2 regions of the Cohnella massiliensis genome follow, and region 1 is predicted to be linked to the other one. Evidence: a T-box and tRNA genes for the amino acid it is inferred to sense, from the RefSeq annotation. Region 1 holds a T-box; the other holds one or more tRNA genes.
The links. The T-box of region 1 lies ahead of B7E11_RS17760 (valine--tRNA ligase). A T-box ahead of a tRNA ligase gene usually reads a tRNA of that ligase, here a tRNA-Val.
Positions count from the first base shown of each region.

Region 2: it encodes a tRNA-Val, which carries the amino acid that the T-box ahead of B7E11_RS17760 (valine--tRNA ligase) is inferred to sense. The anticodon was not compared.

Region 1 is NZ_LT821259.1:865,024-881,128, forward strand. It holds gene hemL (glutamate-1-semialdehyde 2,1-aminomutase) at 1-20, shown strand, start outside; gene B7E11_RS17755 (LysM peptidoglycan-binding domain-containing protein) at 196-1,695, shown strand; T-box leader at 1,897-2,141, shown strand; gene B7E11_RS17760 (valine--tRNA ligase) at 2,190-4,856, shown strand; gene B7E11_RS17765 (bifunctional folylpolyglutamate synthase/dihydrofolate synthase) at 4,871-6,268, shown strand; gene murC (UDP-N-acetylmuramate--L-alanine ligase) at 6,219-7,664, shown strand; gene B7E11_RS17775 (SPOR domain-containing protein) at 8,737-10,206, shown strand; gene B7E11_RS17780 (DUF4321 domain-containing protein) at 10,547-10,789, shown strand; gene B7E11_RS17785 (Maf family protein) at 10,808-11,614, shown strand; gene B7E11_RS17790 (stalk domain-containing protein) at 12,026-13,618, shown strand; gene B7E11_RS17795 (hypothetical protein) at 14,074-16,105, shown strand, end outside.
Region 2 is NZ_LT821259.1:2,688,189-2,704,293, reverse strand. It holds gene B7E11_RS26450 (ABC transporter ATP-binding protein) at 1-292, shown strand, start outside; gene B7E11_RS26445 (ABC transporter substrate-binding protein) at 289-1,845, shown strand; gene B7E11_RS26440 (ABC transporter substrate-binding protein) at 1,931-3,478, shown strand; gene B7E11_RS29865 (hypothetical protein) at 3,592-3,756, shown strand; gene B7E11_RS29230 (YycC family protein) at 3,848-4,015, shown strand; tRNA gene B7E11_RS26435 (tRNA-Met) at 4,131-4,207, shown strand; tRNA gene B7E11_RS26430 (tRNA-Ile) at 4,237-4,313, shown strand; tRNA gene B7E11_RS26425 (tRNA-Leu) at 4,881-4,969, shown strand; gene B7E11_RS26420 (uracil-DNA glycosylase) at 5,148-5,870, shown strand; tRNA gene B7E11_RS26415 (tRNA-Val) at 6,201-6,276, opposite strand; gene B7E11_RS26410 (hypothetical protein) at 6,357-7,025, opposite strand; tRNA gene B7E11_RS26405 (tRNA-Val) at 7,136-7,211, opposite strand; gene B7E11_RS29860 (hypothetical protein) at 7,393-7,563, shown strand; gene B7E11_RS26400 (hypothetical protein) at 7,642-7,890, shown strand; gene B7E11_RS26395 (MBL fold metallo-hydrolase) at 8,131-8,871, opposite strand; gene B7E11_RS26390 (hypothetical protein) at 9,057-9,266, shown strand; gene B7E11_RS26385 (hypothetical protein) at 9,473-10,051, shown strand; gene B7E11_RS26380 (DUF1292 domain-containing protein) at 10,162-10,455, shown strand; gene B7E11_RS26375 (DUF1885 family protein) at 10,521-10,940, opposite strand; gene B7E11_RS26370 (aminotransferase class I/II-fold pyridoxal phosphate-dependent enzyme) at 11,078-12,547, opposite strand; gene B7E11_RS26365 (MFS transporter) at 12,776-13,954, shown strand; gene B7E11_RS26360 (TetR/AcrR family transcriptional regulator) at 14,088-14,696, opposite strand; gene B7E11_RS26355 (hypothetical protein) at 14,784-15,338, shown strand; gene B7E11_RS26350 (YktB family protein) at 15,420-16,085, opposite strand.

The DNA of each region.
Region 1 (16,105 bases):
CGGCACTGGCGAAAATTTAATTTTTTTTGAAATCCGTCGACACCCCGTGCGTTTTGGCTTCGCTGCCGCGCGCCGGGGTGTTGTTTTTCGTTTCCGCAGGCATGCCCGACTTCGGACAGCATATAGATAACTAATGAGCTGTGCAGGCCCCGTCCTTTTGCGGGGCGCTTTAACCCCGAAAGGAGGACTGAAGTCGTGACGGAATCGTTAAACGGATTGCGATTCGATATTTACGAACGGATTCAACTGTCTGAAGACGCGGCGTCCATCGATCAGCTGGAAGAGATCGAACTCGTTCCCCACATGCAGGCGCTATCCCAGGAGGATCAGGTGCTGCTGAAAGGCCATTTGCTGCTGACGGGCGTTTACCGCTCGCAGGAAGAGCCTTCCGCGCTCAGCCAGCTGGAGCACTGGATTCCCGTGGAAATCTCGCTGCCGCTCAGCCGGGTGCAGAGCCAGGACGAACTTGCCGTCGAGATCGACAATTTCGACGTCGACGTGCTGTCGATCCGTTCGCTGAACGTCACCGGCGTGCTGTCGCTGCGCGGGCTGCAAGTTTCCGCTCCGCAGGCGCCCGTATGGCGGGAAGACGGGTTTACCGTCGTTCACCAGGCTCCGGTCGCCGCGCGCGAGCGGCAGGCCTCGCCGGAAGCGTTCGGAGACGTGACCCCGTACCGGGATCGGACGTATGGCGAGTCGAGCGAGGAAATTTCCCCGTTCGGGGGGAAAGATGCCTACCGGGAGCAAGACTCCGGGCCGATCGGGGAATCCTGGGGGCAGCCGCAGGCCGATGATTCGGCGGATCGGGATTACGGCCAAGCGGAAGCTTTCGCTCAACCGCAAAATTTTTATTATTCGCAATCGCCGCCTTTTGAACCTTCGACGACTTACGATGCGGGGGCGGACAAGGAATACGCGGCGGAGCGGCGCGCGGGACGGGAGAACCCGAACTCTCCGTACGCCGCGGATGCCCGGGATGAGGATGCGGCGCTCTATGGGGCGCCCGATCGATTCGATTTCGCCGGCGTGAAGGACGGCGGCTCGTATCGGGAAGGCTTCCGGACGGAGCTTCAGCCGGAACCGGAAGGAGAGCCGGAACCGGTTTCGGGTTCCAAGGCGAAGCCTGAGCCGTCGTCCGAACCGATCTCGGTTTCCGCGGCGGAACCCGAGCCGCAGCACAAGCCGCATGCCGAACTGCAACTGCAGGCCGAACTGCAGGCTGAACCTCAAGCTGAACCGCAAGCCAATGAACCGCAGGCCGAACCGATTGCCCTTCAGCCGGAGGTTCATCCGCCGCAGCCGCGGGAGCCGAAAATCGCGTTAACGGCGAAGTCGGCCGATTCGGCGAACGCGGAGCCCTCCTATGCGTCGGGTCTCGGCCTGTTGACGCAGTTGGGCGAAAAGGCGTCCAAGCGCGAGCCGGAGCCGGCCGCTTCCGTTTCCGTGCCGGCGGATGAGCCGTCCCTTTCGGCCAAAGCGCCGGAGGCGGGCGACGAAATCGAGTGGACGCGGCTATTCCTGTCCAAAGGCGGCGAGGAACAATCGTTCCGCAAATTGAAGCTTTGCATCGTGCAGCGGGAAGATACGCTCGAAGCGATCGCCGTCAGGTACAACGTTCAGCCTAGAGAGCTGCAATTGTACAATCGGCTCGCCGAGCCTCATGTCGTCGAGGGCCAAGTCATTCATATTCCGTAATTTCGGCCGCTTCGCGGAATCGGGAGTTCCGCGGGGCGGTTTTCATTTTTTCTTCAGAATGCTTTAGTTCATGATTCCAACGGAGTGAAAGAGAAACTTGCGGACAGTGGCGAACCCTGCGAGCATTAGCGGGAACTATGGATACTCTCGGGCGTTTGCCCTCATATTGACTGGAAACGTCCATACGGGTATGATAGGAAAATAAAGACGAGGATAGGGAAGAGTACGCAGTTTACGCCTACAGAGAGCGGTCCCGCTGCATCCGGCAGCGCTGGAAGGGAGCCGCAGGACGGTAGCTTGCGGAAGTCGCCCTGGAGTCTCCCGTTTGAACGATCGCGCAGTAGAACGGGACGGCGGCAGCCGTTAACATGCGCTTGAGTGCCGAGCGGCCGGTGGGCCGAGCGGAATGAAGGTGGTACCACGGAAGCGAACCTTTCGTCCTTTGCGACGGGAGGTTTTTGTATTTTTGTCCCTTATGGAGGTTGTGTCCGACGATGAGCGAGTCCCAAGAAAAAACGACCGTCGAAATGCCGACGACGTACGATCCGAAGTTAGCCGAGCAAAAATGGTACGAAGCCTGGCTTGCCGGCGGGTATTTCCAAGCGGGGAAGCGGCCCGACGCTCCCAAATACACGATCGTGATCCCGCCGCCGAACGTGACGGGCATGCTGCATATCGGCCATGCTCTGGACTTCACGCTGCAGGACATTCTGATCCGTTTCAAGCGGATGCAGGGCTTTGACGCGTTGTGGCTGCCGGGCACCGACCACGCGGGCATCGCCACGCAGACGAAGGTCGAGCAGAAGCTGCGCGAGGAAGGCAAAAGCCGGTACGACCTCGGGCGAGAAGCCTTTTTGGAAAAAGTGTGGGAATGGAAAGAGCTGTATGCCGACACGATCCGCAGCCAATGGGCCAAAATGGGCCTGAGCCTCGATTATTCGCGCGAGCGCTTCACGCTGGACGAGGGCCTGTCGAAAGCGGTGCGCGAAGTGTTCGTCCGTCTCTATGAGAAGGGGCTTATTTACCGCGGGAAACGGATTATCAACTGGGACCCGGCGGCTCGCACCGCCTTGTCCGACATCGAAGTCGAATATAAAGAGGTCAACGGGCACCTTTATCACCTCCGCTATCCGCTGGCGGACGGAAGCGGCCATTTGACGGTGGCGACGACGCGGCCGGAGACGATGCTGGGGGACACGGCCGTCGCCGTTCACCCGGAAGACGAGCGCTACAAGCACCTGATCGGCAAAATGCTGCGGCTCCCGATCGTGAACCGCGAAATTCCGATCGTCGGCGACGAATACGTCGACAAGGAGTTCGGCAGCGGAGCGGTGAAGATTACGCCGGCGCACGATCCGAACGACTTCGAGGTCGGCCAGCGTCACGATTTGCCCCAAATAACGGTCATGGACGAAAGCGGCCGAATGAACGAGTTTGCCGGTCCGTACCAGGGGATGGACCGGGCCGATTGCCGCAAGCAAATCGTCAAGGATTTGCAGGAGCAGGGCGTCTGCGTCCAAATCGAGGACCACGTTCACCAGGTCGGCCACAGCGAGCGTTCGGGCGCCGTCGTCGAGCCGTACTTGTCGACGCAGTGGTTCGTCGCGATGAAGCCGCTGGCGGAGAAGGCGATCGAATCCCAGAAGTCGGGCCAAGGCGTCAACTTCGTGCCGGACCGCTTTGAGAAAATTTACTTGCACTGGATCGAGAACGTGCGAGATTGGTGCATTTCCCGCCAGCTGTGGTGGGGGCACCGCATTCCGGCCTGGTACAACGCCGAAACCGGCGACATGCATGTCGGCATGGAGGCGCCGGAAGGCGCGGACAAGCCGGACAGCGTCTGGAAGCAGGACGAGGACGTGCTCGACACGTGGTTCAGCTCGGCGCTGTGGCCGTTTTCGACGCTCGGCTGGCCGGCCGAAAGCGACGATTTCAAACGCTACTACCCGACCGACGTGCTCGTAACCGGCTACGATATCATCTACTTCTGGGTCGCGCGGATGATTTTTACCGCCCTGGAGTTTACCGATGCCATTCCGTTCAAGGACGTGCTCATTCACGGTCTCGTGCGCGACGCGGAAGGCCGGAAAATGTCCAAATCGCTCGGCAACGGCGTTGACCCGATCGAGGTCATCGAGCAGTACGGCGCCGATGCGATGCGCTTTATGATTTCGACCGGAAGCACGCCGGGACAGGATTTGCGCTTCCGGCTCGAGAAGGTCGAGCAGGCGCGAAACTTCGCCAACAAGATTTGGAACGCTTCGCGCTTCGCGCTCATGAACCTGGAAGGTTTCCGCGCGGAAGACATCGACCTGTCCGGCGAGCTGTCGACGGCCGACCGCTGGATCCTCCACCGGTTCAACGAAACCGCGCGCGACATTACTCGCTTGATGGAAACGTACGAATTCGGCGAGACGGGAAGGCTGCTGTACAACTTCCTGTGGGACGATCTGTGCGATTGGTATATCGAATTCGCGAAGCTGACGCTGTACGGCCAGGATGCCGCCGCGAAGCGGAACACGCAATCGGTGCTCGCCTATGTGCTCGACCGCACGCTGCGGCTGCTGCATCCCTTCATGCCGTACATTTCGGAGGAAATCTGGCAGCACTTGCCGCATGAGCCGGGCGAAACGATCACGCTGGCTACATGGCCGGTCTACGACGCGGGCTTCGAGGCGCCGGAGGCTGTCCGCGAAATGAACCTGCTCATGGACGTTATCCGCGCGGTGCGCAACGTCAGGGCGGAAGTGAACGTGTCCCTCGGGAAAAAAATCGAGCTTCTCGTCAAGCCGACCGGCGAGTCGGAAAGCGAAATATTGCGGCGGAACGAGCCGTATTTGCACCGGTTCTGCAATACGTCGAATCTGACGCTCGACGGCGGGCTTACTCCTCCGGACAAGGCGATGACCGCGATCGTGACGGGGGTCGAGCTCTACTTCCCGCTGGCGGGCCTGATCGATATTGCCCAGGAAATCGCCCGCCTGGAGAAGGAACTGGACCACCTGAACAAGGAAGTCGAACGCGTGGAGAAAAAGCTGGCCAACGAAGGCTATCTCGCCAAGGCGCCGGCCCACGTCGTCGAGCAGGAACGGGCGAAAGGCGAGGATTACCGAGCCAAGCGCGATAAGGTGGTCGCCCGGATCGCCGAGCTTCGGAGCTAACGGAGGAACGTTTCATGAACAGCGAAAACGAAGACAACCTAGAGACGACAGGCGCGTTTCAATCCGCCGGAGAGGCGGTGGCCTGGATTACGGGCTTGATGCCGACGGTCGGCATCAGGCCGGGCCTGGACCGGATGAACCGGCTGCTGGAGTGGCTCGAACATCCGCACCGCCGCCTGAAATTCATCCACGTCGCGGGCACGAACGGGAAAGGCTCGGTTTGCGCCTATTTGACAAGCGTGCTTCGGAGCGCGGGGTACGACGTCGGGACGTTCACGTCGCCGTATATCACGTCGTATTCCAACCGATTTCAATATAACGGCGAGGACATTCCGGACGACGTGCTGCTTCGGCTCGCCAACCGGCTGAAGCCGCTCGCCGACCGGATGGCCGAGACCGAGTGGGGCCCGCTGACGATGTTCGAAGTAACGACCGCGCTGGCGATTCTGTACTACGCAACCGTCTCGTTTCCCGATTTCGTCGTCTGGGAAACGGGCCTCGGCGGACGCCTCGACGTGACGAACGTGGTGACGCCGATCGCGAGCGTCATTACGAACATCGGGCACGATCATATGGATTTGCTCGGCGACAGCCTTGCCGAAATCGCCGCCGAGAAAGCGGGCATTATCAAGGCGGGGGTGCCGGTCATTTCCGCGGCGAGCCAGCCCGAGGCTGTCGAGACGATCCGGCGGACGGCTGCGGCCAAGCAAGCGACGCTTTATTTGCTCGGCGAACGGTTCTCTTACGAAACGATCTCCGTTTCGGAAAACGAACAGCGATTTGCGTTCCATGGCCCGTTCCGCTCCCTTTCCGAGCTGGCGGTGTCGCTGAACGGCGCGCATCAGCAGACGAACGCGGCGGTGGCGTTGATGACGCTGGAAGTGCTGCGGCAATATTACGCGGTTATCGTCGACGACGACCAGTTGCTCGCGGGTCTGCGAAATACGTCCTGGCCCGGCCGGCTGGAAATGGTGTCGCGGCAGCCGCGCATTTTGCTGGACGGCGCTCATAACCCGGAAGGGATGGAGGCGCTGGCGGCCGCTTTGCGGGACGTCTATCCGCACGAGAAATTGAACGTCGTGATCGGGATGATGCCTAACAAGAATCACGAGCAGACGTTGCGGCATATACTACCATTGGTGAATTCCCTCATCGTTACGGAGCCGGATTTCCACAAAAAAATGAAGGCTGCGGACTTGGCCGAAATAGCCGGGCGATTGAAAAAAAGCGGCGACTCGGGACCCGAAACCGTCATCGTCGAACCCGATTGGAAACTCGCTTTGGAAAAGCTGCGTCGGCTTGCCGACGACAGCCCCGATCGCACGCTGTCGGTCGTAACCGGTACGCTGTATTTGATCGCCGATGTCCGTTCGTGGCTGCTCCATCAAACGAATTCTGAAAAAGGCTGGTGAAGCGTCGTTGCGAACGGCAGAACGCGTTCATTTTATAGGGATCGGCGGTTATGGGATGAGCGCCATAGCCAGGGTCATGCTGGAAATGGGGTATGAGGTGACGGGTTCGGACGTCGCCAGGCAAGAGTTGACGGAGAAGCTTGCCGCCAAAGGGGCGCAAATTTTTATCGGGCACCAGCCCGAATACGTCAGGGGCGCCAATCTGGTCGTCTACTCGACGGCGCTGCCCAAAGACAACGTGGAGCGGGTCGAGGCGGAAACGCTCAACATTCCGACGCTGCACCGCGCGCAAATGCTCGCCCGGCTGCTGAACGACCGCAAGGGCGTGGCGGTGGCGGGAGCGCACGGGAAAACGACGACCTCTTCGATGATCGCCCTCGTCATGGAGACGTGCGGCCTGGACCCGACGTACATTATCGGCGGCGAAATCGTCAACGTCGGCACGAACGCCAAAGCCGGCAAGGGCGATTACGTCGTCGCGGAAGCCGATGAAAGCGACGGCTCGTTTTTGCAGTATCGTCCGGCGATCGCGGTCGTGACCAACATCGAGGCCGATCATTTGGAAAATTACGACGGCGACTTCGGCAAGCTTAAGGAAGCTTACACCGAATTTCTCGGCCACGTCCGGCCGGGCGGCTGCGCGGTCGTCTGCGCGGACGACGACGAAGTTCGGTCGATTCTCCCGAAAGTTCCGGCTTCGTCGAGGACGATTACGTACGGAATCGACCGGGAAGCCGATTACTCGGCGGCCGATATCGAGCTCGGCGATCGCTGCGCGAGCTACAGCGTGCTTAAAGACGGCCAAAATCTCGGCACGATCCGATTGTCGGTTCCGGGACGGCACAACGTATACAACTCGCTGGCGACGGTGGCCGTCTGCCTGGAGGCCGGCGTGCCGTTCGAGCGGATTGCGGAAGCCATCGTGCAGTTCCGCGGCGCCAAACGCAGGTTCCAGGTGCTCGGAGACGTGGACGGCGTGCTCGTGATCGACGATTACGCGCACCATCCGACGGAAATCGAAGCGACGATTCTGGCAGCCAAAGCGACGGGCAAACGGATTATCGCCGTTTTTCAGCCTCAGCGCTATTCGCGGACGTTTTTCCTGCTGGACGCGTTCAGCAGAGCGTTCAAGGACGCGGATGAGGTGATCATTACCGATATCTACTCCCCGGCTGGCGAAAAGCGGATCGAAGGCATCCATTCGAAAAAGCTGGTCGAGCTTATCGAGAGCAACAGCAATGCCAACGTCTCCTACGTTCCGACGAAGGAAGAGGCGCGGGACTTGCTCGCTTCGCGCGTCGCGCCGGGCGATCTGGTGCTGACGATGGGCGCGGGCGACATCTGGAAAGCGGCGGACGGGCTTGTCCGGCTGCTTCGGGACCGCCAGGGCGTTTGAGCGTACGGAGCGTAAGCTTTCTCTGCAAGGGAAGGCACGGCCGGATTGCACAGGGGTGCAGACGGCCGTGCCTTGTTTCGTTCAACGAAGAGAGCATTTAGCCATCTCGCTTCCTCCGCACGCGCGCCAACCATCCATTTGAGTCGTGATGACTCATCTCGCCTCGCCAAACGCATGCAGCCGCACGCACTTGAGTAAATATTGCCCATCTCGCCCCCTCCGCACGTACGCCAACGATCCATTTGAGTCATGATGACTCATCTCGACCTGCCAAACGTATGAAGCCGCACGCACTTGAGTAAATATTGCCCATCTCGCCCCTTCCGCACGTACGCCAACGATCCATTTGAGTCGTGATGACTCATCTCGGCCCGCCAAACGCATATTTATGGCGGTCGATGGCGGTGCGATTGCCTTTGGGGGGATACCTTCTATTCCATTTTATAGGAAAAGCCCGTTTGCAAAGCATCAATCTCTCAAAATGAGAGCGTCACTCCTTGCGTTACGCCGTAAATCTCCGCCATTTATGATCCCCGGGAGTTCTCTTAACTCCAAGAACGTTCACAGGCGTAATTCGTATAGGCGACGAATGGGATAACTGACGAATGGGATCCGGTCAGCGTTTAGGGGGTTTCCATATGTTGGATTTCTTCCAACCGGCTTGGTCCGAATCGAGAGAATGACTGGTTATGCTGGATTTTATCCAACGAGGAACGGGGGAATCGAGCTCTTTTCTCAAAAAGGCGTCATTTGGTTGGATGAAATCCAACGTATTCGGCGCTCCCGCAAAAAGAGCCGCTTTTGATTGGAAGAAATCCAATGAAGCTCCGCAATGGGCGTTGAGTTCAGTCGGAGCTTTGCAGGTACGGCGGGATCGTGGGAGTTTTGCAAGTACGACGTGGTTGGGAGGAACTTTGCAGGTCGGCGGTACTGGAGGGAACTTTGCGGGTGCGACGGGCTTGGGCGGAGCTTTGCGAGGTTTTTGCTGCTTGAATTCGAGGTTGTCCATCATATTTTCCGCTTGTCTCTCATAGATTAGGGTGAGAACGAGGGACAAGGGGAGACGGTCGATATGCAGCAAAAGGCGAGAATGACGTTCCGATTCGACGGGACGAGTCCCCGGGAAACGAATCGGGAGCCCGCGGGTGCCGAGCACAGCGAAACGGGAAAAAGGTCTGCGGCAAAACCCGAGGCCGGCGCAAAACCGACTGACGGGAAAAACGCCGATTACGAAGAAAGCACGCCGGCGGCCGACGAGTGGCAAGCCTGGCATAGTCCCTATCAGGACGATATACGCGCTCTGGAGGAAATCATCCGGAATCCGAGGCGGGATTTCGATCGAAAACCGCCGCAGCCCGAAGCGAGGACGGTCGAAGCCGGGAAGGAAAAAGCGAAGCGCGGCGAGCATCCGCACCCGGAGGAGCCCGTTGCGGAAACCGGGAAGCTTTACTCGTTTTCCGCTTATATGCAACCGAAAACGGACGAATCGATTCCCGTCCGCGGCCAAAACATAACCTGGAGCTTCCCTTTCGGGGAACCGCCGACGGTTCGCGGCTACGACGCCGTCGAAAGCGGCGAAGCGCGCGATCCGTGGGAAGAAGGGGAGGAGGACGGCCCCTTCGCGGATACGTGGAACGGCACCCGCTCTCCGGAAAGGACACCGTCCTGGTGGCGAGTGATCGCTTCGGTCGCCGGAGCCTTGCTCACGGGCGGTTTGTTCGGCTATTTGCTGCTGAATTTGTTTGCGGGAGAGCCGTTGTTTCCCGCCGAAGACGAGTATGGCCGCTCGGAAAGCGTCATGGCCCCGCTCGCGTCGGACGGCCCGGCCCCGGCTTCCCCGGCAGGGACGGGGATCGACGCGTCGGGAGCGCCGGCAGCGAATCCCGAGGCGAACGATCCGACCGACGCCGCTGCTCAAGCGGCCGAGGTACCCGGGTTTACTTTCCATATGCTGCAGTACGGCGTTTTTCGCACCGAAGCAAGCATGCAGGAGGCTTTGGCTGCCCTGGATGCGAAAGGGGTGGCGGCCGCCGGGGACACGACGGACGGCTACCGGGTATTCGCCGGGGCGGCGGCAACGAAGGAAGAGGCGGAACTGCTGGCGACGCAGCTCAACGGGACGGACGTCTACATCAAGCCGATCGAGAGCGTCAAGCTCAGCTTTTCCGGGGCGCAGTCGGAGCCGAATTTGCCGGAGTTTCTGGATACAAGCTCGGCGCTGTACTTGAAGCTGATCGGGATGACGTCGGACGCGCTGATGGCGGCGAATCCGCAGCCGTTTTCATCCGGCGATATGCAGACCGTGGAAACGCTGCGAAACGCATGGACGGGGGCGGCCGGCTCCGTCGACGAGTGGGACGCACAATTGAGGCAGCCGGCCAAAACGGCGGCGAACGAGCTGAACGAGGCGCTGAAAAGCCTGGCCGCATATAATGAAAAGCCGGACCGGTCGACGCTGTGGAGCGTGCAATCGTCGGTCATGTCCGCGGTGCTGGCCGACAGGCAGCTTCGGATGACCGTTTCGCTCGAGAGCGGAAGCTGAACTTCGGATGCGCTTCGTCGGAAATGCGTCCGATCCGGCGAAGCTGCCGTTTTACCCAAAAATCGCATATGTCGACCGGGCAGCGAATGAAGAAATCGTTCGCTGCTTTTGGATTTCCTCCGATCGCGGACGGTGCATGAAAACGGGTCTCCCTTATTTTTGGCAAAATGCGAACATATGTGCTATAATGACTGCAACAAGGGTCAGGCGAACGGATTCCCGCGGCATTAGGCCGTTAGTCGCAACGTTCAAAGACTTCCTATTGGAGCATTGTGCGACGGGACGCAGGGCCGTATAATGAATGAATCAGGTGTCAAAAATTGGTGGGAGACGTTGAATCGTGAAGAAAAACGGCTGGATTTTGCTGTTATTCGTGTTTTTGGGCCTGATTGGAGGCGCATTGATCGCCCGCTGGCTGGAACGCGTGCCGGGCTTGTCCTTTTTGACGCGCACCGAGCAAGTAAACCTGTCGCCGTCCGTCGATTTGCTGGTGCTTGATTTCAACCTTCAATTCGGATTGAACGTAAGCCTGCTCAGCATCATCGGCGCGGTGCTGGCTATTTGGCTGTACAGAAGAATGTAACGAAAGCGGGAAAAGCTTATGAACGAGCTTCAATCGGCAAGCGAAGTGACTCTTATTCTGGCATCCGCTTCTCCGCGAAGGCAAGAGCTGATCCGGCTGCTCGGACTGCCGGTCGTCATCCGGCCGAGCGAAACGGACGAAAGCACGCCGCCGGAATGGACGCCGCCCCAAGTAGTCGAGCGGCTGTCGCTGCGCAAGGCGGAGGCCGTCGCGGAGACGCTTCCGCCCGCGGCCGGCGAAGGCAGGCGCATCGTCGTCGGCAGCGATACCGTCGTCGCCCTGAACGGCGAAATCATGGGAAAACCGAAAGACCTGTCCGACGCCGTTGCGATGCTGCGGCGCCTTTCCGGCCGAACGCACGAAGTGTTTACCGGCGTGACGTGCCTCGAACCTGACTGCGGGCGGTCCGCGACCTCTCATCGGGTTACGCGCGTGCGGATGAAGGAGCTTTCCTCCGATCAGATCCGCCGTTACGCGGAAACCGGCGAGCCGATGGACAAGGCCGGGGACTATGACACCACAATGCACCTTGGAGACATTGGTCAGTATCGTGTCATATCTAAGTCGCCAAGCGGAGAGCCGGAAATAATTGTTGGTCACACCGTCAGTAAGGTAACTTTTAGACCGATGAGCGATGAAGAGATTTGGGCGTATGTAAAAACTGGTGATCCTTTAGATAAGGCGGGAAGTTATGGCGTACAAGGGATTGGGGCGGTTTTCATTGAGAAAATTGAGGGGGATTTCTACAGCATTATGGGGTTACCCTTAAACCTGCTTTACCAGATGCTGTTAAAGTTTGGAGTCAGTCCTTTCAAGACTAATTGAAAAGAAGATCGCATTTGAAGGTGCCATAAAAATTGGCACCTTCTTTTCGTTGGGTGGTTTTTTGATCGGTTTATTTTTCATATCAAGTAAAAATTTATTCAAAATCCGACTTGAAATTTAATCAAAATTACTGTAAATAAGGATACCACGCCTTTTTAGAAAAACTTGATGGGATCAGATATTTTGATCGATCTAATCGGTTTCTGGGCAAGTGGGATGGTCACATATGTACATACGGAAGATGAATATTCGGGGGTTAGAGCATTACACGGATTATTTGGAATATTTGACCGACAAACACAAGTGATCTGTTAAGAAGTGTTTACAACATTTTCCGAATTTTCGATAAGAAATCGAATCTGGATTACATTACATAGGAGCTAACTCTTAAGGTAAGGAGGTAAAACAGTCATGAGCAAGCCAAAGCGTAATGTAGATGCTCAATTACACATGTCAGCCACTTACACTAGGCACAGTAAGCCGAAGCGCACCTTCAGTCTCGTCATCAAGGGGATCATGCTCAGCTCGGTTATGTTGAGCAATATCGCAATGGGAGGTGTATCCGCTTTTGCAGCAACTTCACCCGATCTACCCACTCACCCAATCTCTGCTCCAACATCACAACAAATCCAAGTACAAGAGGATGCACTCGTTAAGAATTTACGATTAGCAATCAAAGCCATTGAGGAGATCGGCTGGAGTCAGAAGACCTTGCAAGTGATAGCTGAGAATCTTCATGCTATTGATGACAAATTAACCAATGATATTGGCTACAAGTTCACTTTGGGATTAAAGGACGCAGTCGTTGAGACCAAGCTTGTGATGTCTAAATATGGCGGGGATGGTCTAACGGAGCTTAGGGGAAAAGGGAATTCGATCAACGAGACATTACAAAGCATCGAGATGAAGTTGGGGACGTTAACGCCATCCAATATTGCTTCCCCACCTCCAGTTGATAAAAAAGCTAAGGTTCGGATCGCTTCCGCAGCCGAGAATGAAGTCTCCGTAGTCATCGACGGTCAAGTCCAGGCTTTTCCCCAACCTGCAGTCACAATAAACGGTAGTACAATGGTTCCAATGCGAGCCATATTTGAGAAGTTAGGAGCCGAGATAAAATGGAATGGGGAAACCCGAACCGTCACGGCAACTAAGGGCAACACCGTAATTATCTTAACGCTAGACCGAGACATCGCTATTATCAACGGTAATCCTGTAAAACTGACCGCCAAGGCACAGTCCATCAACGGGAATACGATGGTTCCCCTTCGATTCGTCAGCGAAGCCCTTGGCGCGGCGGTAAAATGGGATGGAGTAACTCGAACAGCTTATATCGATAGCGCAGGAACAAGTGATGCAGGACAGACTCAGCTTGTTGACGGGATCAAGGTAAAGTATGGCAAGCATACGTATGGTAGCCGCGATCAGAGCGAATACGATACCGTTGTTCGTATTGCTGAGAAAGCTCTTGCGGGGTATGATGAATCCAAATTTGGCGGTAGCGATCACGAATATTATCTTGAGTACCTCGACGGAGCCAGATGGTCAGGAAATAAGAAAGATCGATCCGCTCGGAATATCGGTTTGTATTATGCCGAAGCTCAGTTAGGGGATTTGGTTAAAGACGGGGTTTCCAAGGAAGAGATTATTAAAGTCAGGACTCTCGCTTCGATTGCTTACGATTTGCTGGATGGCGCAACCGATCCGAGAGACGGTTCCCCAAGATCGGCTTATGATGCCCTTGCAGCATCTCCGCGCATAACCGATTGCGACAGTGATGCTCAAGTATTCTCTCTAGTGTTCGATATGATGGGGTATAACACGATGATCGGTTCCTCACCTAATCATGCTCAAATGTACGTTGAGATTGATGGTCGTTGGTATTCGATCATTTCCGGTGTGTTCACCAATGCTGGCACAAGTGCAGATATCTCCAATTTTCTTAAAGATCACCCAGATCGGGGTATTCATACCCAGCCGACATATGGACCTCCAATCCTTTATTGAAACCCTTAACTTGAAGACGATGTCCTGAGCGATATCGTCTTTTTAATTTCTCAAAAATTTCTTCTGAGATTTTTTCAACTTTTGGAGAAGGAAATTAAGATGAAATACAGGTATTAACGATAGGACTGATTAATATTCAGTAGAACGAACAACGGATATGGTAAACAGCTTGAGACATGAAGCGTAATCGAAAACAGAGAATTCTTCGACGGGGTATTCCCTCCCATTCTTTGATAATCCCGCCCCTGTGCACCCCACAAAGCCGATTACGCCACCCCAATACCGAGACGATGTCCCACCGACATTGTCTTTTTTCATTTCCCGACATTTCTTACGGAGTTCATTCACGTTTTCGAGATGAATCCCAATCAATTTTACATTTATCAGGAAGATTGAATGCCAACCATCAAGGCATCCCGATCCAATCTAAGATTTCCCAAGGAGGAGAAGAGAGAATGAGGAAGTTGTTTACCATCATGGCTTCACTGGCTCTATGTTTCTCGCTATTCTCGGCATCAGCCTTCGCCGCTGAGCCACCGACAGAAGGAGCATCCAATCTCACCAATCCCACTCCGACCAGTGAGTCCAGTCTACCCACTCAACCCGAGCAATTGACGGACAACAGCCAACGAGTGGTAACGGACGGTCTGTATGTAGACATTTACTACCCGACCGACACTAACACCTTCATCCCCGAGTTCACCCTAGAACTTTGGGACGTACCAACCAACAAGCTGATCAGTTCTGCCACAGGCAACAGCCAGAATTACGAAAACGGGAAGTACAGCCTAATCTTCAATCATCCGGGGTATCGACTTGGAGACGAGCTGGCTTTGATCCTGCGAAAGACGGACGCCATCATCGAGGAGCTGAACTTCAATGGCATCCATCTCAAGCCGAACACTCACTACAAGTTCTCCATCGACCAGTTCACTTATTATGAGGGCGACAATGACGAGCGAGTTTTCCAAGACCTGACCGCAACCAAGCTCAATCCACTGCAAGCATCTCTGGTAACCAACCCGAAAAAGGTAGGTCTATCGCTCAAATCGGAGTCCGGCTCTCCATTGAAGCAGACACCAGTCGAGATCAAGCTCCAAGAGGGTAAAGGTTCCTTCACAACCCAATCCGACAGCAACGGTCTAATCTGGCTCGATACCGACAAGTTGACGTGGAAGTTCCTCGTATCCTCAAAGGGGTTTATTTCTTCTGATGGCTCAAGTAGCGGAGTTGAGGTCGAGTTACCGGCAACAGTAGTCGCAGGAACACAGAAGTCTGCGGTTGTTCTGCCAATCACTTTCAAATCGGCTAAGTCACAATATTCCGACAGCGAGATTTCGGTATCCCTCTCGACCGATGCCAATACCGACTTGAGTAAAGCTTGGTCAGAGTTCGACCTCACCCTAACGGATGCCAATGGGGTATCGAGCACTCACACGCTCAATCTGGACAGCAAGATCATCCAAGGATTAGCTGACGGTCAGTACAAGATCGAAGTTTCTGACGCCAAGTACGCCGATGTCAAGCTCGATTCCGCTTCCCTTTCCGTAAAAGGGGGTAAAGGGGGCATCAAGGGCACGATCCAACCGAAACATGTTCTCGAAATCAGCAAGGACGGCGACCCTTACAACTTCTCAGTAATCAACGTAACCAAGCTCGCTGACAAGCAGTACAAGGGTTCGAAGCCCCAGACCTTCGCCGTAACACCAGGCGAGTCCTACATGATCAAGGACAACGACACAGGTAAAGTAGAGACAGTCGCCATTGACGCGAACGCCCCGACCACCCGAGTCATCTTGGGCGCAGGAGTAGTATTCGGCGGTTCGGTAAGTAGACCGCATACGGGTGACCCGATTATTTATTTGCTTATCTTGTTCGTCATGGCAGCAATGGGAGCGTGTTTAATGATGATGGGGTATTTGAAGACCCGCAAAAAATCGGGACTTACAACCAAAGCGATGAGTCTTTTATTAGCCGCGGCACTCCTTACCTCTGTTTTTTCAGCGGTAATGCCGACAACAGCTTCCGCCGCTGGCTCCGATGCAAACGTTGGCGGAACTGGACCCGCAACTGGTAACGCAACTTCAAGGACTCCAGCAGGAACATTCCAAGTCAGCGACAAGATTGCCGTACTTCAGTTCGGTTTCATCCCGAACAAGGTAAAGTCTAGCGGAGATGGCGTTCTTTCCGCTTCTTCAGGGGTTGCCGATCTTGAAGATCCCTTCAAGTTTAACTACGAAGACCTGATGTACTACATGGCTCCGAGCCAGGTATCCGACACCCTCTGGAGAAAGCAAGGTTCCGGCTTAATCTCCTTCGAACGGGGGCAAGGGGTAAGAACGCTTTACGGCAACAACCCACTCTACCCAAGCATTCAAGCCGAAAATAGCCGAGAAGACCTGATGAAGCGCACCTTGGAGTATGCTGATCTTGCAAGAACTTTGAAGACTGATGGAAGTAACAACTATTTTGAGCAGATCATTGGCG
Region 2 (16,105 bases), 1.8 Mb from region 1:
TACCCACGATCTGTCGCTGGCGAGCAAGGTCGACCGCGTCGTGGCCATCCGCGACGGCCTGACGAGCACCGAATTTATCAAGCGGAATCCGAATTTGGACGACGCGCCTCCTCTCGGAGGGGGGTTGAACGAAGAACACGAAGCCTTTGTCGTCGTGGACCGCGTAGGACGGCTGCAAATTCCGAAGGAGTATTTGCAAGCCCTGGAAATCGGCGACAAGGCGAGCATGGAGTTTGACGGGGAACAAATTGTCATCAAAGCACCGAAACCGATCGAGGAGGAACCCGCATGAAGAACAACCGATTTCGCAAGCTCGCGCTGGCCGGAATAAGCCTGACGCTAGCCGGCACTTTGCTCGCCGCTTGCAGCGGAGGCAACGAAACCGACGACCCGAACAACCGCCGTACGCTGCGCATCGGGACGATGTACGGCAGCAGCCAGGACGAACAATATTTCCGCCAGCAATATACCGACCTGTTCGAATTTACGCACGGCAACATCGACATCGAAATCGTGCCGGCGATCGACTGGACCGAGACGCAGTTCGAGGAGCAAACCCCGGAAACGCAGCAGCCGGATCCGCTGGAGAAGGTAAAGGAAATCATGACGGGGCCGAACCCGGTCGATGTCATGATTTTGAACGATTCGAGCATGCTGAGCACGATGGTGCAGGAAAATCTGCTCAAGCCGCTCGATCCGCTGATGAAAGAAGACGAAATCGACACCGCCGAATACGTTCCGGCCGTCATCGAAGGCATCAAGGACCTGGGCGACGGCCAAAATCTGTACGCTCTCGCGCCGACGTACTCGCCTTCCGCACTTTTTTATAATAAGAAGATGTTCAGCAACCTCGGCATCACCCCTCCGACGAACGGCATGACGTGGGAAGAATTGTTCAACCTGGCGCGCCAATTGAAGACCGGCGAAGGCCAGGATGCGACGTTCGGGTTCACGTTCAACCAATGGGGCTACAGCAACGGCTATTACGATCTGACCAGCTTCGCCGCGCCGCTGCAATTGAAAATGTTCGACGAAAAAGGCGAAACGATGACGATCAATACGCCGCAATGGAAAAACGTATGGACGACGTACACCGATCTGTTCAAGGACAAGGTTCTCCCGTCGCAGGAGGATCTCGTGTTCGAGCAGCCGGCGACCGACGGACCGTACCGCTACAATCCTTACGAGCAGCAGCCGTTTTTCCGCGGCAAAGTCGCGATGGTCATCGGCTCGTACAGCATGATCAGCGAAATCGACACGTTCAACCGCAACGTCGATAAGTTCGAAAACATGGAGGCGCTCGATTGGGATGTCGTGTCCGTGCCGACGTTCGCGGAAGCGCCCGGGATCAGCGGATATATTTATATGAATACGCTCGCCGCCATTAACTCGCAGGCTCCGAATCCGGACGACGCCTGGGAATTCGTCAAGTTCATGAACGGCAAGGAGTGGGGCAAGCTGCGGGCCCGCAGCAGCTACGAGCTTCCGTCGCTGATCGAATACGCGAAGCCAAAGGAAGGCATGAGCTACAACATGGAAGCCTTCACGACGACGAAGCCGATTCCGCAGCAAAATTTGGCGGTCTACTCGAAACTGTATCAGGAACGTCCGAATTTGAACCTGATCGATTCGCTCGCCAATACCCAGTACAACAAAGTCGTCAACGGCGAAATGTCGGTAGAGGAAGCACTCGCCGAATTCGAGACGAAGGGGAACGAACTGCTGCAGAAAATCAAGCTGACGCCGACCGGTCCGATCGAAGGCGTCAACGACGACGTGTACGGCGGAGGAGGCGGTCCGATTCTTTACGACTCGGCTACGTCTGCCGCGGTTGCAGTCGGCTGACGCAACAGGGTAGCGAAACGTCGCCGCGCAGTCAACCGACGGGGCGGTCTGCGCGGCGTTTTTAAAAGGATAAGGGGGAATTTTCTTGCGCTCATTTCTTCGATTACATACGTTGAAGTCGCTGTCCGTCGTGCTCGTTTTGTCCGTCGTCGCCGCTCTCGCCGCCGCGTGCAGCGGAGGAGACGCGTCAGACGATCCGAACAATCGCCGCACGCTGCGCATCGGCATGGTTTCGGGCAGCCAGGACAGCGAATCCTATTACCGTCAGGAATACACGGATATGTTCGAGCTGTCCAAAGGGAACATCGACATCGAATTCCAATATGCGACCGACTATTCGGAGATGATGTACGCTTCGGAAGAGGAGCAAAAGGAATTTCAGCAAATCGATACGTACGAACGGCTCAAGGAAATGCTGACGGGACCGAATCCGGTCGACGTGCTCGTCACCGATCAGGGAACGATGGGCCGGCTGATTCAGGATAATTTGCTCGTTTCGCTGGATTCGTACATCAAGAAAGACAAAGTGGATTTGGAAGCGTTCGTGCCGTCCGTCATCGAAAGCATCCGGGAGGCAGGCAACAACCAGGTTTACGGGCTGACCTCTACGTTCAGCTCCAGCGTTTTGTTTTACAACAAGACGTTGTTTTCGAAAGCGGGCGTCACTCCGCCGACCGACGGGATGACGTGGGACCAAATTTTCGACCTGGCCACTCAGATGAGCACGGGAGAGGGCGCCGAGCGGATATTTGGATTGACGTTGAACGACTGGAACTCCGAATTAAGCATGTACAGCGTCAACAACATCGTCGCCCCGCTGAAGCTGAGGATGTTCGACGACAAGGCCGAGACGATGACGGTCAATACGCCGCAGTGGGAGCGGGCCTGGGAGCGCCCGATCGAGCTGGCGCAGCAAAAAGTGATTCCGAGCGCGGAAGATTTCGTGGAGGAGATGCCCGCCGACGGCAACTACCGCTACAATCCGTATTCGAACCGTCCGTTTTTTACGAACCGCGTCGCCATGATGATCAGCAACAATTACCTAATCAACGAGCTCAAGACTTATAACGATAACGTAGACAAAATGGAAAATTACGAGCCCCTCGATTGGGATGTCGTCACCTACCCGGTGCTTCCGGAGATGCCGGAAGCAAGCAGCGGGATGTACCTGGGCGAAGTGATGGTGATCAACGCCAACGCGGCCAATGCGGACGATGCCTGGGAGTTCATCAAGTTCAGCACGAGCAAGGAAACGGCCAAATTCAAGGCAAGAAGCACGTACCAGATGAGCTCGCTGACCGAGTTCGTCAAGCCTCTCGACGGCATGGCCTACAATATCGAGGCGTTCTACAAGCAAAAGCCGATTCCTTACGAGTATAATCAGGCCGAGCAAAGCCTTTATCGGGAACGCCCCAACCTGAGCTATATTCAGCAACTCGGCGACCAATCGTTCCAAAAGGCGGTCCGCGGCGATTTGGGCGTCAAGGAAGCGCTGCAGGAATGGCAGGACAACGGCAACGAGCTGCTGCAAGAAATCAAGCAGAACCCGACCGGGGAGATCGATCTTACGCCTTATTTGGGCGATCAGGAAGCGATCCAGAGGGAAATGCTCCGTCGGGCGTCGGGAGGCTGATTTTCGGCTTTCCCGCTCTTCGGATCGTCCGTACGGCTAGCCCCGAAGAGTAGGCCGAAGCGCGAAGGAGCATCCTAAAGCCTGGAGCTTATTCACCGGAAGGATGGCCAGCGATGAATTGGGTCTATTGGTCGAGGCTGTACGACAGCAAGTTCCAGGCAGGCTGTCTCGTTCGCCGAATGGAGCACGACGGGTGGCTGTTCGGGATCGACATGCCGCGGGAAATTGAAGTGTTTCGATCGCGCAAAGGAAAGTACGGAGTTCGTTTTATGCCTTAGCCGCCAAGGCCGGATTCGCCGTTTGCCGCGAAGCCGGCCTTGGCAGCGTAAAGGCGTTGTGTTATCGTTTTAGAAGAAAGGGGGCGGGAGCATGCGAAGAATGCCGTTGACGGCGGAAACCGCGCAAAAGCTTGCCGAACATTTGAAGGTGCCGCTCGAGCACCTGATGCATATGCCGCAGCATATTTTGCTGCAGAAGCTGGCGGAAATGGCAAAGGCCGATGCGGCCTCCGGCGGAAACGTCAAAAAGGAGGAATAGCTCAAGCCGGAAGCGCGACGACTTTTTTTAACGGATTGTTATTTTTTCCTTGACTTATTCAATACTCTTGTAGTATATTAATTCTTGTCGCTGTCGACAGATTGATGGTGAACATCGCGGGGTGGAGCAGTCCGGTAGCTCGTCGGGCTCATAACCCGAAGGCCGCAGGTTCAAATCCTGCCCCCGCAACCAAACTTAAACCTCAAACGGACTTCAGACGAGGGCCCTTAGCTCAGTTGGTTAGAGCGGTCGGCTCATAACCGATTGGTCGGGGGTTCAAGTCCCTCAGGGCCCACCACTGAGGATGCAAGCAGCGATGCAAAGGCGAATGCGAATCGTCTCTACTTCCCAAGCCGGTTAACGGCATCAAGCGGAAGGAGGCGTTTTTTTGTTTGTGCGGGAAACGGGCACGAACGGCGGAAAGTCGGGCGCGGAAAGCGGGCCAATGATAAAAAGAACGCCCCGAAGGGCGTTTTTGACAGGCTGCGTTGAATGCGGGAATTGCGAATTGAGAGATTAGAGGGATAGCGGATTTCTGCGTCTCCGATGTTTGCAAATGATAATCGCTTTTTGACCAGGGCGGAGTTTGACGACGATCGTTTTTCTCCTCAAAGACATCGTAAGTCACCACCTTTCAGCTTCATAGTATAGTTTATGATGGAAGAAGAGGATGGCTTGGACGAAATCATTCGCAGATTCCCCCATTCTTGCGCGCCCGCTCTGCCATTGCTGGGGGAAGCCGGCCCGCGATTTTGTTGACGCGTATGCCCGGACGTGGTAATATGTAGAACGTTGATCGTTTTCGAATGGTCGATTTCGCGGTTGGCGGAATACGCGCCAATGCGCGCGGCAGCGCGATTTTCGCGCCGGGGTGGCGGAACAGGCAGACGCACAGGACTTAAAATCCTGGGGGTGGTGACACCCGTACGGGTTCGATTCCCGTCCTCGGCACCATTTTTTTCAAGGAGCACTCCTTAACATTTAACGCCAGTTGTCCTGTCCGGCTAAACGCCGAGGCAGGATTTTTTGTTTTCCGGGCGGAACCGCAAGGGGACTCGCGGCGGTTTCACGGATGTCCGATAGATTGCTATAATAGAAGAGTTAACGACGACAGAAAATGGAGGAACGCAAGATGGCGGCCGTATTCCGCAATGATTGGGGACCGGTTCTCGAGCCGGAAATGGAGAAGCCGTACTATCGGGAGCTAAGGCGGCAATTGGCGGAGGAGTACAGGGACAGACGCATTTATCCGGATATGTATCATATTTTTCAGGCGCTTCATCTGACGGCTTACGAGAACGTTAAGGTGGTCATTCTCGGGCAGGACCCGTACCACGGAGCCGGCCAAGCGCACGGGCTCAGCTTTTCGGTGATGCCGGGCGTAAAGACGCCTCCGTCGCTGCAGAACATTTACAAGGAGCTGCGGGACGATCTGGGTTGCGCGATTCCGAGCCACGGCTTTCTGGAGCATTGGGCCAGGCAGGGCGTGCTGCTGCTGAACGCGGTGCTGACGGTGCGCGAGGGCCAGCCGAATTCGCACAAAGGTCTCGGGTGGGAAAAGTTCACGGACGCGGTCATCGCGGCGCTCAACGAGCGAGAGAAGCCGATCGTGTTCATCCTGTGGGGAAGGCACGCGCAGGAAAAAGCGTCGTTCATCGACCGGTCGCGGCACCACGTCATCGCTTCGCCGCATCCGAGTCCGTTTTCGGCGCACAACGGATTTTTCGGCAGCCGTCCGTTTTCGCGAACAAACGCTTTTTTGCGGTCCGTCGGAGAATCCGAGATCGACTGGCAGATTCCGGAGGCGGACCGAGCCGCTGAAGGTCTTCGGGCGTCCGGAGGCGGAGCGCTTTGACGAGAGGGAAGGGGGGCGGGACATCATCGGCCCCTTGGCGAAGCGGAATACGGCGCAGACGTTAACGGAGTCGGGGAATCGCCGTCCATCCTTAATTAACGGCCTAAAATGACCGACGCGGTTTGAAAAATGCGCCGACTTGCCGCGCATCTTTTTGCATAGCGGAGCCGCACGCGTTCCCGGCACGAGCGGTTTCGCTGTATAAGCGGCCAATCTTGCCGCAGGCGGGGAGAAGGGCTCGTAAAGCCTGTCCCGATGCTGCGCCGCCAACCGTCCCCTGTCGAGCCCAAGCAAAAAACCCCGCCAGCCGGCGGGGCTTCAAATGCGATATGGTGATCTGAACAGGGATCGAACCTGTGACCCCCACCCTGTCAAGATGGTGCTCTCCCAGCTGAGCTATCAGATCAAGAAGTGTTTCGACTTGATCTATTATAGCGGGATGCAGCCGGAATGTAAAGAGGGATCGGGAATTTTTTTTCGAATTCTTCAGCTTCGGTTGATTTGGCGCTGCTTGTCCCAAACGCGGTTGATCTGGTCGTGGATTCTCGCTTTTTCCTTCTCCAGCAGCTTGCTTTCGATCGTCTCCGCGCTGATGCCTTTCTCCTTGCCGATTTGCACGACGGATTTGCCCTTTTTAAGCTCTTCGATCAGCGCTTTCGGTTCCATGCCAAGCACTTGCGAGATGTCGTTCAACCGCTTCGCGCCCCGAAAGTGACGATGGTGCATGCCGCCTTTGCTGTCGACGAGCAGCCGCACTCGTTCCTCCATCTTCGATTTCCATTTGCCGGCTTCGTCTTCGGTAATCTGTCCGGCTTTGACCGCTTCGTTCAGCCTTTTCACATGCTGGCTGACGAGCAGATCGACGACCTTTTGTTTCGCAACGCCTTTGCTCGCGGCGACGTCCGCCAACGATTTGCCGGCGGCCAGCTCGTTATGGAGCGTAGTCTCGTCGATTTTCAACAGCTTGAGCAGTTCTTCGTTCGGGACGGGACGAGGCGGATGGGCCATCCGCTTATGAATCGAAGAAACGGAGGGCGTCTCGGCCCGGACGGCTTCGGGGGACGGTTCGGCCGCGCCGGCGGCGGCGGGCAGGAGAAGCAGGAAAGCAAGCGTCAACAGCAGCGTACGGCTTGTCGTGGATTTTTTGTTCGGCATGTTGTCTTCACTCCTTCGTTAACCTATTGTTGGTACGATGGAGCATCTCTAAACGGGTAACAAAAAGAAAAAAACCTTCCCGCGAATACGGGAAGGCTGGCTGTCGATTATGGTGATCTGAACAGGGATCGAACCTGTGACCCCCACCCTGTCAAGATGGTGCTCTCCCAGCTGAGCTATCAGATCATACTATCTCGCAAGCACATTTTGTATAATACCAACTTCGGAAAGCCGTGTCAACCGTTTGGGCGGGAATTGTTTTGCACAAAGAACGCCAAATTTTCGCGGACGGAAAAAGTAAAAGTAATGAAGCTTTCGGACCGGCGTATGTATAAAATAAATGCCTTGGAACGGGAGGAACGGTCCGATGGAGGAAGGCGTCATCCTGACGCTGGCGCTGCTCGCCATGTTCGGTCTGATCGGGGCGGTCATGCTGGCCGTCGCCCGCATGGTGCGCGAGGATTCGCTCAAACACGACCGGCGGTTCATTTGGACGATCAAGGACGATCCGGGCAAAAAAGGCGATCCGACGGATTAAGACCCGGATGCGGCGGGTATTCTGAGTAAAACGGAGCGACAGCGCAGCGTTCCGAATGAAAGGAAGGAGGCCGCCGCCATGCCGTTCGGTTTAGCGAACCGCCGCCGGGCGCTTCGCCGCTTCGCCGTTGCCGCCCTCCTGTCGGCGACGATCGGCCTGGCCGCCTGCGGCCAAAAGCCGGCCGTTCCCGCCGGCGCGATCGCCCCCGGCGCTTCGGATTCGGCCGAATCGAAGGTATTCGCGAGCGTATACCCGAGCGAAGTCTCACAAGACGTGTACCGGTCGCGAAACGTCACGCCGGGCCTGGAGTGGGGCGTCGGGTGGTAAGCTCGCCGCGCCCGCCGCAAGCGCCGAATCATAGCAAAAGCTCCGCTGCCGCTTGAAGGCGTCGGAGCTTTTGTCGTTCATTCTTCCCATTTGCGGGAGTAGGCTTTTTTGGTGACCCAGAGCAGCACCCAAATCATGACGACGAGCAGGATCGCGGATATCACGTAGGCGGCAACCAAAACGCAGGCATCCTTTCCGTAGGCGAATTTTTCTCATCATACCGCATTCCGGATCCGGTTGTCATCCCGAAAACGGAAGAGTATAGCGTTTATGCTGGTCGACGAACGTCATTTTTCCGGTTTTTCCGATGAAATCGGGCTGATCGTCTCCGTAATGCATAAGCCGGATTCGTTCCTGGATGTCGTCCGGCAGCGTCAGCAGCTGGGGAAGGCACGCGTGAACGGTTCCGGGCTCATGCAGCTGGCAGTCGTGAAAAATCGTAGTCACGCCCCGTTCGCGAACGAGCTTCGCGAGCAGTTCCGGATTAAACTTCATATCGGCCGTATAAAAGAACGAGTCGTTCAGCAAAATCGAGTAGCTGTATTTGTTCGGAATGTGATCGGTTCGAAGCAATTCCGCCCTCAAACCGCTTAGCAGCTCGACGCGAGTTCCTTCGGTAAGCGGCCGCACGTCGAAAAAATGCTGCAGCGAGTCGTAATGCTCCTGCTCCAGCCCGCCCCGCAGCGAATGCTGCCATAGCGATTCGACAAGCGTTTCGGCGATATACAACGGCTTTCTCGTCTTATATGTAAATTTGTACTTGAACGCGAGTTCTTCGAGTCCTCCGACGTGGTCGGCGTGGATGTGCGAAATCAAGATGGCGTCGATATCGTCCGGCGAAATGCCGAGTCGGTAAAGCATCTTCGGAGCCGTATGCCCGCAATCGATCAAAAGGATGCGGCCACCGGAATAGATCAGCGCATTGTTGTTGAAAAACGTTTTGGCGAAGGCGCTTCCCGTCCCCAGCATTTGGATATCCATTCCAAGCCTCCCAGCTGTCTCATCTGCCAGTTTGAATCGTTGCAAACGAACGCATTTAAAACTGAATTGAATATACCATAATCTGTATCGATGCAAAAGATTTCGTTGCAAAAAACGAAGCATTGCCCCGCCCTCCCGCATACGTTATGGTGGCTGCCATTTTCGCAGGGAGAGGGGGGAGCCGCATGAGCAAACCGAAAGGCAAAGGGGCGTCGAAAAAGAAGGAGCTGTCCTCCGTCGTCCACCGCCCGCAAATGAAAATCGTCACCTCGGACGCGTGCGCGGTTTGCCGCACTCCGTGCGCGCGAGGGTTAGCCTATTTGGCCAGAATGTCGGAGCCGGGAGCGATCGGCAACGGCGTTCCGTGCGTGCTTACGCTGCCCAAAGCCAATTGAATCCCGGCAAACCGCGGGGAAATGGCGGAGCCATTATTTCCCGGGCGAGCGCACAATCGGAGCGGATTCGACACGTTCCGTCATGCCGAAGGGAGGGCCGCGGCGGATGTCCGCTCTGAATTTTCTTTCGCGTTCTCGCAACTTTTGCCCGGTTGTTCGGTATAACCATACAGGTAAAAGAGTGCGAACGACGGAGGTCATGCAGAATGAACATCCGCAAGCTGCTTTTGTTGACCGTGGCCCTATTGCTCGTAGGCGGTTCCGCGGTTTTTGCGGATACGGTTGCGCAGAAGGTGCGAATCGTATTCAATAAGCAAACGATCGAGGACGGCGGCATCCTCGTGGACGGCAAAGCGTATTTGGGCGTGCGCGAGGTCGGCGATCTCGTGCAGGGAATGGTCGCCTGGGACGAAAAGGACAAGAAAGTGACCGTCTCGAAGCCGAACGTACATATGTTTGCCATGAACGGCAGCACGCCGTTCGGCTCGGTCGAGAAAAACCAGAAGGTCAACTTCATCGTTTTTGCTCAAATCGACAACCTGCAAGCGGACATTTCCGCCTTCAAGGTCACGATTGCCGATCCTTACGGGGACGAGACCTATATCGACGGCAAAACGACCAAGGACAAGGATTTTCCGACCAAGGACAACTTCTGGTTCACGACCAGCGACAAATTCGGCTACGAGTTCAAATCAAGCGGCAAGTACACGATCCGCTTCTGGATGCAGCCCGCAGGGAGCTCGTCCATGCAGGTCGTCTCGGAAAAAACGATCATCTCGAAATAAGCGGCGGCGCTCCTCCCGATCCGGGGGAGCGCCGTTCGTTTGACCCGGGGATTTGGAAATGATACGATACGATGGAAAAGTAAATCCAACCGACTGAACGGAGGTTCCACATGAGCGATCATGTTCATGACGAAAACTGCAACCACGAGCACGATGAAGAAGCCGTTTTCGTCGTAACGGACGAAGAAGGCAACGAACACGAAATGGTGCTTGTGTACACATTCGAGAGCGGCGATAACGCTTATGCCGTTCTGCTTGACCGCAACGATCCCGAAGACGACGGCGTCATTTTCCGCATCGAGGAAGACGGCGAAGACGAAGTGCTCGTCAATATCGAAGACGACGAAGAGTGGGAGCGGGTCATGAAAGTTTACGAAGAGCTCGCCGCCCAGGAAGCGGACTGAGCCATCGCTTTTCGCGGGAGCTGCCAGGCATGCGCGTTTCGGCATGCCGCGGCAGCTCCGTTTTTTTATTTTCTGGAGCTGAAAACCATCGTGCGGCCGTTGAACAACGTGACTTCCGCCAGCAGCTGCCGGCCGAGCCATTTGCAATATTCGTTCGCTTTCGCTTTGTCGGCGTGCGTGGAGCCTTCGGGAAGGACGACCTGGATGTACGGAACGGAGCGTTCGCCGTCCGGGCGGCGGCCGACGCCGAAAACGATGAAGCGGTAGGGGGGCCTGGAGCCTTTCAAATAAAACCAGGCGTGCTTCTCGGAATTTTGGTCCTCGATGGAGTAGGGAAAGGCGGCGCCGGCGTAATCCCAGCCGAGCTGTTTGCCGGTCCGAGACGCCTGGTCGATATAAAGGCGAAGCTTGGCCTTTACGTCGTCGAGCGTCACTTCGGTTGCGGCAGATCCTTGGACGAGCGAAATGAAAGCGCTTTGACTCATCGTTTTCCACCTCCAAGCCCATCATAGCAAAATCGGATATCGCCTACAATCGTTTTGCCCGAACGTAAAAAAACCCCCCTGCGCCGGCATTGGGCGCGCGGGGGATAGACTGCGACCGGCGGAATGCTGCGGGCCGCCTACGAAATCGCCGTCTCTTCGACGATCACCTTGATTTCCCTGACCGTCCGATCTTCCGGTCCTTTGACCGGCAGGCCGACCTCCAGATGGTCGACGATGTAATCGATGTTTTCCTGCGAGATGACTTCGCCCGGCAGCAAAATCGGAATGCCCGGCGGATATACGTAAATAAACTCCGCGATGATCCGGCCGGCGGATTCGGTCAGCGGGATCGTTTCCGTCTCCCCGTAAAACGCGTCTCTCGGCGTCAGCGACAGGTGGGGAATTTCGGGAACCTTGACGACGATGTCCGGAATTTCGCGCGTGTCGCGGAACTGCTCCGACATTTCGCGCAGCGCGTTCACGAGCAGACCGACGGAAGCGTCGTCGTCGCCCGGCGTAATCAGGCATAAAATGTTGTACATGTCGCTAAGCTCGACTTCGATCCGGTAACGCTCGCGAAGCCAGTTTTCCGCGTCGTAGCCGGTAATTCCGAGCCGCCGGACGTGAATGGTCAGCTTCGTCGGGTCGTAGTCGTAGGTCGCCTCGTCGCCGAGAATGTCTTCCCCGAACGAATAGAGCCCTTCGATTTCGTTCACCGCCTGCCGCGCGCGGTTGGCTAGCTCCACCGCTCGGGCCGCGAGCTCTTCCCCGTGCAGCGCGAGCTGGCGCCTTGCCGTATCGAGCGAAGCGAGCAGCGGATACGAGGTGGACGTCGTCGTCAGCATGCTCAAAATCGTTTGCACGCGCTGGACGTTGACCAGCCCGTTTCGCACGTTCAGGATGGAGCTCTGGGTCATCGAGCCGCCGAGCTTGTGCACGCTGGTCGCGGCCATATCGGCGCCGGCTTGCATCGCGGAGAGCGGGAGCTTGTCTGAAAAATGAATGAGCGCGCCGTGCGCCTCGTCGACGAGAACCGGGATATCGTACTCGTGAACGAGGTCGACGATTTCCTTCAGGTTCGCGCTAACGCCGAAATACGTCGGATTGATGACCAGAACCGCCGCCGCGTCGGGATGACGCTCCAGCGCGCGGCGGACCGAACGGGTCGTTACGCCGTGATCGATGCCGAGCTGATGATCGCGCGCCGGCGACAGGAAAACCGGCCGCGCCCCGGCGAAAATAATGGCGGACAGAATCGATTTATGAACGTTGCGCGGGACGACGATTTTGTCCCCGTTGCCGCATACGGACAAAATCATCGTCATGATGGCCGTGCTCGTTCCTTGCACGGAAAAAAAACAGGCATCCGCTCCGAAGGCGTCCGCGGCCAGCTTCTGGGCTTCGAGAATGACGCCGACCGGCTGATGAAGGTCGTCGAGCGGCGCGATGTTGATCAGGTCGATATCGAGAACGTTTTGCCCGACATACCGGCGGAATTCGGGATCCATGCCGGCGCCTTTCTTGTGCCCGGGGATGTGAAACTGCACCGGCCCGGCTTCGGAATGGCGCAGAAGCGCGTCGAACAAAGGGGTGCGGGTATGATCCAAAATGGATAGCGCCTGCCTTTCTTACCTAGCATGAGTCGAAGTTTGTTTCAAACTAGGTTGAGTATAGCAAAAATAGGGGGGAATGCAACAAGTTTGCCGCGCAGCCGATTTCCGTCCGAATCGGCTGTCACGAAAACGACAAATGGCGGCATTTGGAACGGGCTGCTAGCTGTGTTACCATATTTTAAGGAAAAACGACACTGCGTTTTAGAGGAGAGAACGACGTCCATGAGAAGCAAGCTCGCCATCGTAGCGCTCATGCTCATTACGACCTTTATCGGCTTCGGCATTATTATTCCGGTTTTGCCGCAAGTCGTATCCGACATCGACCCGGAAGCGGCCAATTTGCACACGGGCTTGATGCTTACGCTGTACTCGCTCGTCTCGTTTGTCGTATCCCCGCTGTGGGGCTCGCTCTCCGGCAGGGTGGGACGGCGGCCCGTCATCATGATCGGCGTTGCCGGCTTCTGCCTCAGCTTCCTGCTCTTTGGCCTGGCCGGCGACAATTTGACGCTGATGTACGCGTCCCGGCTGATCGGCGGCTTGTTTTCCGGCGCGGTGACCGCTTGCATCGTCGCCTACGTAGCCGACATTACGACAAACGAAGACCGGACGAAAGGAATGGCGGTCGTCGGGATGAGCATCGGCCTCGGCTTCACCTTCGGTCCTTTCGTCGGCGGCGTGCTCAGCCGCATTTCGCTCAGCGCGCCGTTTTTTGCCGCCGCGGGGCTGGCGCTCGTTACGCTGCTCGCGGCGTGGGCGAAGCTGACAGAGTCGCTCACGCCCGAGCAGCGGGCCAAAACGGCGGCGGCGCCCAAAGTTTCCCGGTGGACCGCCTTTCAGGGCCCGCTTAAAAATTTGTACGTGCTGGCGTTTTTCGTGACGTTTTCGCTGGCGATTCTGGAAGCGACGATGCAATTGTTCGGCATGGAGCGCTTCGAGGTCACGCCTTATAAAGTCGGCATCATGTTTTTCTTTTGCGGGCTGGCCGGCGCGCTCGTCCAGGGAGGCATCGTTCGCCGGTACGTGAAAAAGGGGCGCGAAGGGGCGTTCATCGCGGCGGGGCTCGTGCTGTCGGCGATCGGATTTTTCCTGCTGCTGACCGCGGACAACTGGATCGCCGCAACGGCGTACCTGTGCATTTTCGGCATCGGCAACTCGCTGACCCGGCCGTGCGTCACATCGCTCATTACGCAAAAAACGACGGTCGAGCAGGGGGTCGCATCCGGCCTCAGCTCTTCGATGGACAGCCTCGGCCGGATCGCGGGCCCGCTGCTCGGCACGCTCCTGCTCGGCGTGTACGATTGGCTGCCGTACGTCGTGTCCGGCGTCATTTCCCTGCTTGCGATCGGCCTGCTGGCCCGGTTCCGCATGGCGGACGGCGCATCGGCGAAGCCGAACGCGTAATCGATCGCCTTTGCCGCGCTGCGAAGCTCTCCCCGCTTTTTGGGGAGAGCTTTTTTGACAGAGCCGAAAAGCGGAAACGGCAGCGCCCATCTCTGCGGGGAACGCTGCCGTTTTTGCGCGCCGAAGCGCCGGTTTATGCTTCCGAAAGCAAACGATCCAGGTGCAGCCGGACGATGCGGCGGATCGTTTCGGGCGTCATGACGTCGGGACGGGAAACGCCGTGAACGAGGAGTCCGTCCACGAGCGCGTTCAATCGTCTCGCTTCCAGCTCGGCGTCGAGGCTCGAACTTGCGCCCGATTCCGCCTCGCGGAAGACGATGAGCGCCCGCACGAGCCGCAACATCCCCGCGTACAGTTCGTCGTACACCTGGGCGTTCAGCTCCGCCAGGGCGGGATCGGTCAGTTTCCGGCCCGTGAACGCGAGCCAAACCTCGCTTTCCGCGCGTTTTTCTTCATCGAGCGGAAGCAGTTCCCAGAGGATGCATTCCGCGTCCGCGCGGACGTCGCCGGACGGCTTGAAGTCCGCCAGCCGGCCTTTGACGCGATCGGAGACGAGGCGCAGCGAGAAGGCGAGCAGTTCCGATTGGGTCGAAAAATAATGCCTGAGCGATCCGAGAGACACCTCCGCTTCCTTCGCCACGTTTCGGACCGTCACCGCCTCCAGCCCCTCGCGCCGGATAATGCGCCATGCCGCTTCTCCCAGCTCCGTTCGGCGCCGATCATGATCGACGATTTTGGGCATGCGATTATTTTATCACTTTGTTTTTTAATACAACAGTGTTAAAATAAGCTTGTTTTCATACGATGTATTAAAAAGGGAGAATCGGTGATGATCGGATTTTTAATCGTAGCGTGCGAAATCGGATTTTGGGTGTTCGTCGGCGCGGGGCTTTTTTTCCGCTATGCGCTGAACAAAAGGAAGGCGGGCGCTTGGCTGCTGGCATGCACGCCCGTCGTCGATCTGATCCTGCTCGCGGCGGCCGTCATCGATTTGCGCAGCGGAGCCGAGCCTTCATGGACGCACAACCTGGCGGCCGTGTACGTCGGCGTATCGGTGGCGTTCGGCCATCGGATGATTCGCTGGGCCGACGCAAGGTTCGCTCATCGCTTCAAGGGCGGGGAGGCTCCCCGCAAGCTGTACGGGAAAGAGCATGCGGCGCACGAGCGCAAAGGCTGGCTGCTGCATCTGGCCGCGTGGGCGATCGGCGGCATTCTGCTGCTCGTCATGAGCTGGCTGGCGGGGGAAAAGGACTTGAACGCCGAGTCTCCGTTCGTGTCTTGGATCCTGGGGTGGGCGGTCGTGCTCGGCATCGATTTTCTGATCAGCTTCAGCTATACGCTGTGGCCGCGCGAACCGAAAGGGGAAACCTCCGCCCGAGGCTGACGTTCCGGCGAGCCGCCGACCGCTTCGGGCGATCGGCGGCTTTCGAATGAGAGCCGGAATGGGAGCAGCTCTTTCCTCGCGTTACGCGTTCGCCATCCGGTACAGGGGCAGCAGCGTGGCGAACACGGATTCCGCCTTGGCGAGCAGCGCTTTGCCGTCCCGGAGCACCGGGTCGTCCCGGCGAACGTGCAGGCCGCACGTCAGCTCGGCGGCTTTGATCTTGCGGAGCCGGACGAACAGCTCCTTCAGCTCCTCGTCGGACATGTCCTTGTGGGCGGTTCCTTCCGGTTTCATATGATCCTTGGACCATTGATAATCGGCGGGCACGGAGGAGCGGATCGATTTCAGCTCATTTTCCGCGCGTACCGCGAGCACGTCTTTGGTCGGGCACTCATATATAATAGCGAACTGAATAAACAAATGCGTCGACCAGAGGCCGATCTGGAAATGCGGGAACATTTTGTAGCCCTTCGGGCTCGGAGACCATGCGACCCAAGTGTCGTCAGGCGGATTGACCGACCGCCTGGCGTGCTTGGCCACATGCGGATACAGCTGCGTTCCGGACAACCCGGTCAGGATCGGGGCAAGGGAATCGCCCAACGCGTGCAGCTTCGGCCGAACGCTTTCAATAATGGCGGACATCCGGTTTTCCAGGCCCGGGACGGCCATGGCGTCGAAGTCCGCGGCTTCGAAGCCGGCGAACTCGGCCGCGGGTTCGGCTACGGAAGGTTTTGCGGTCGTGTTCATTTTTTTCACCTCGTCTGAAT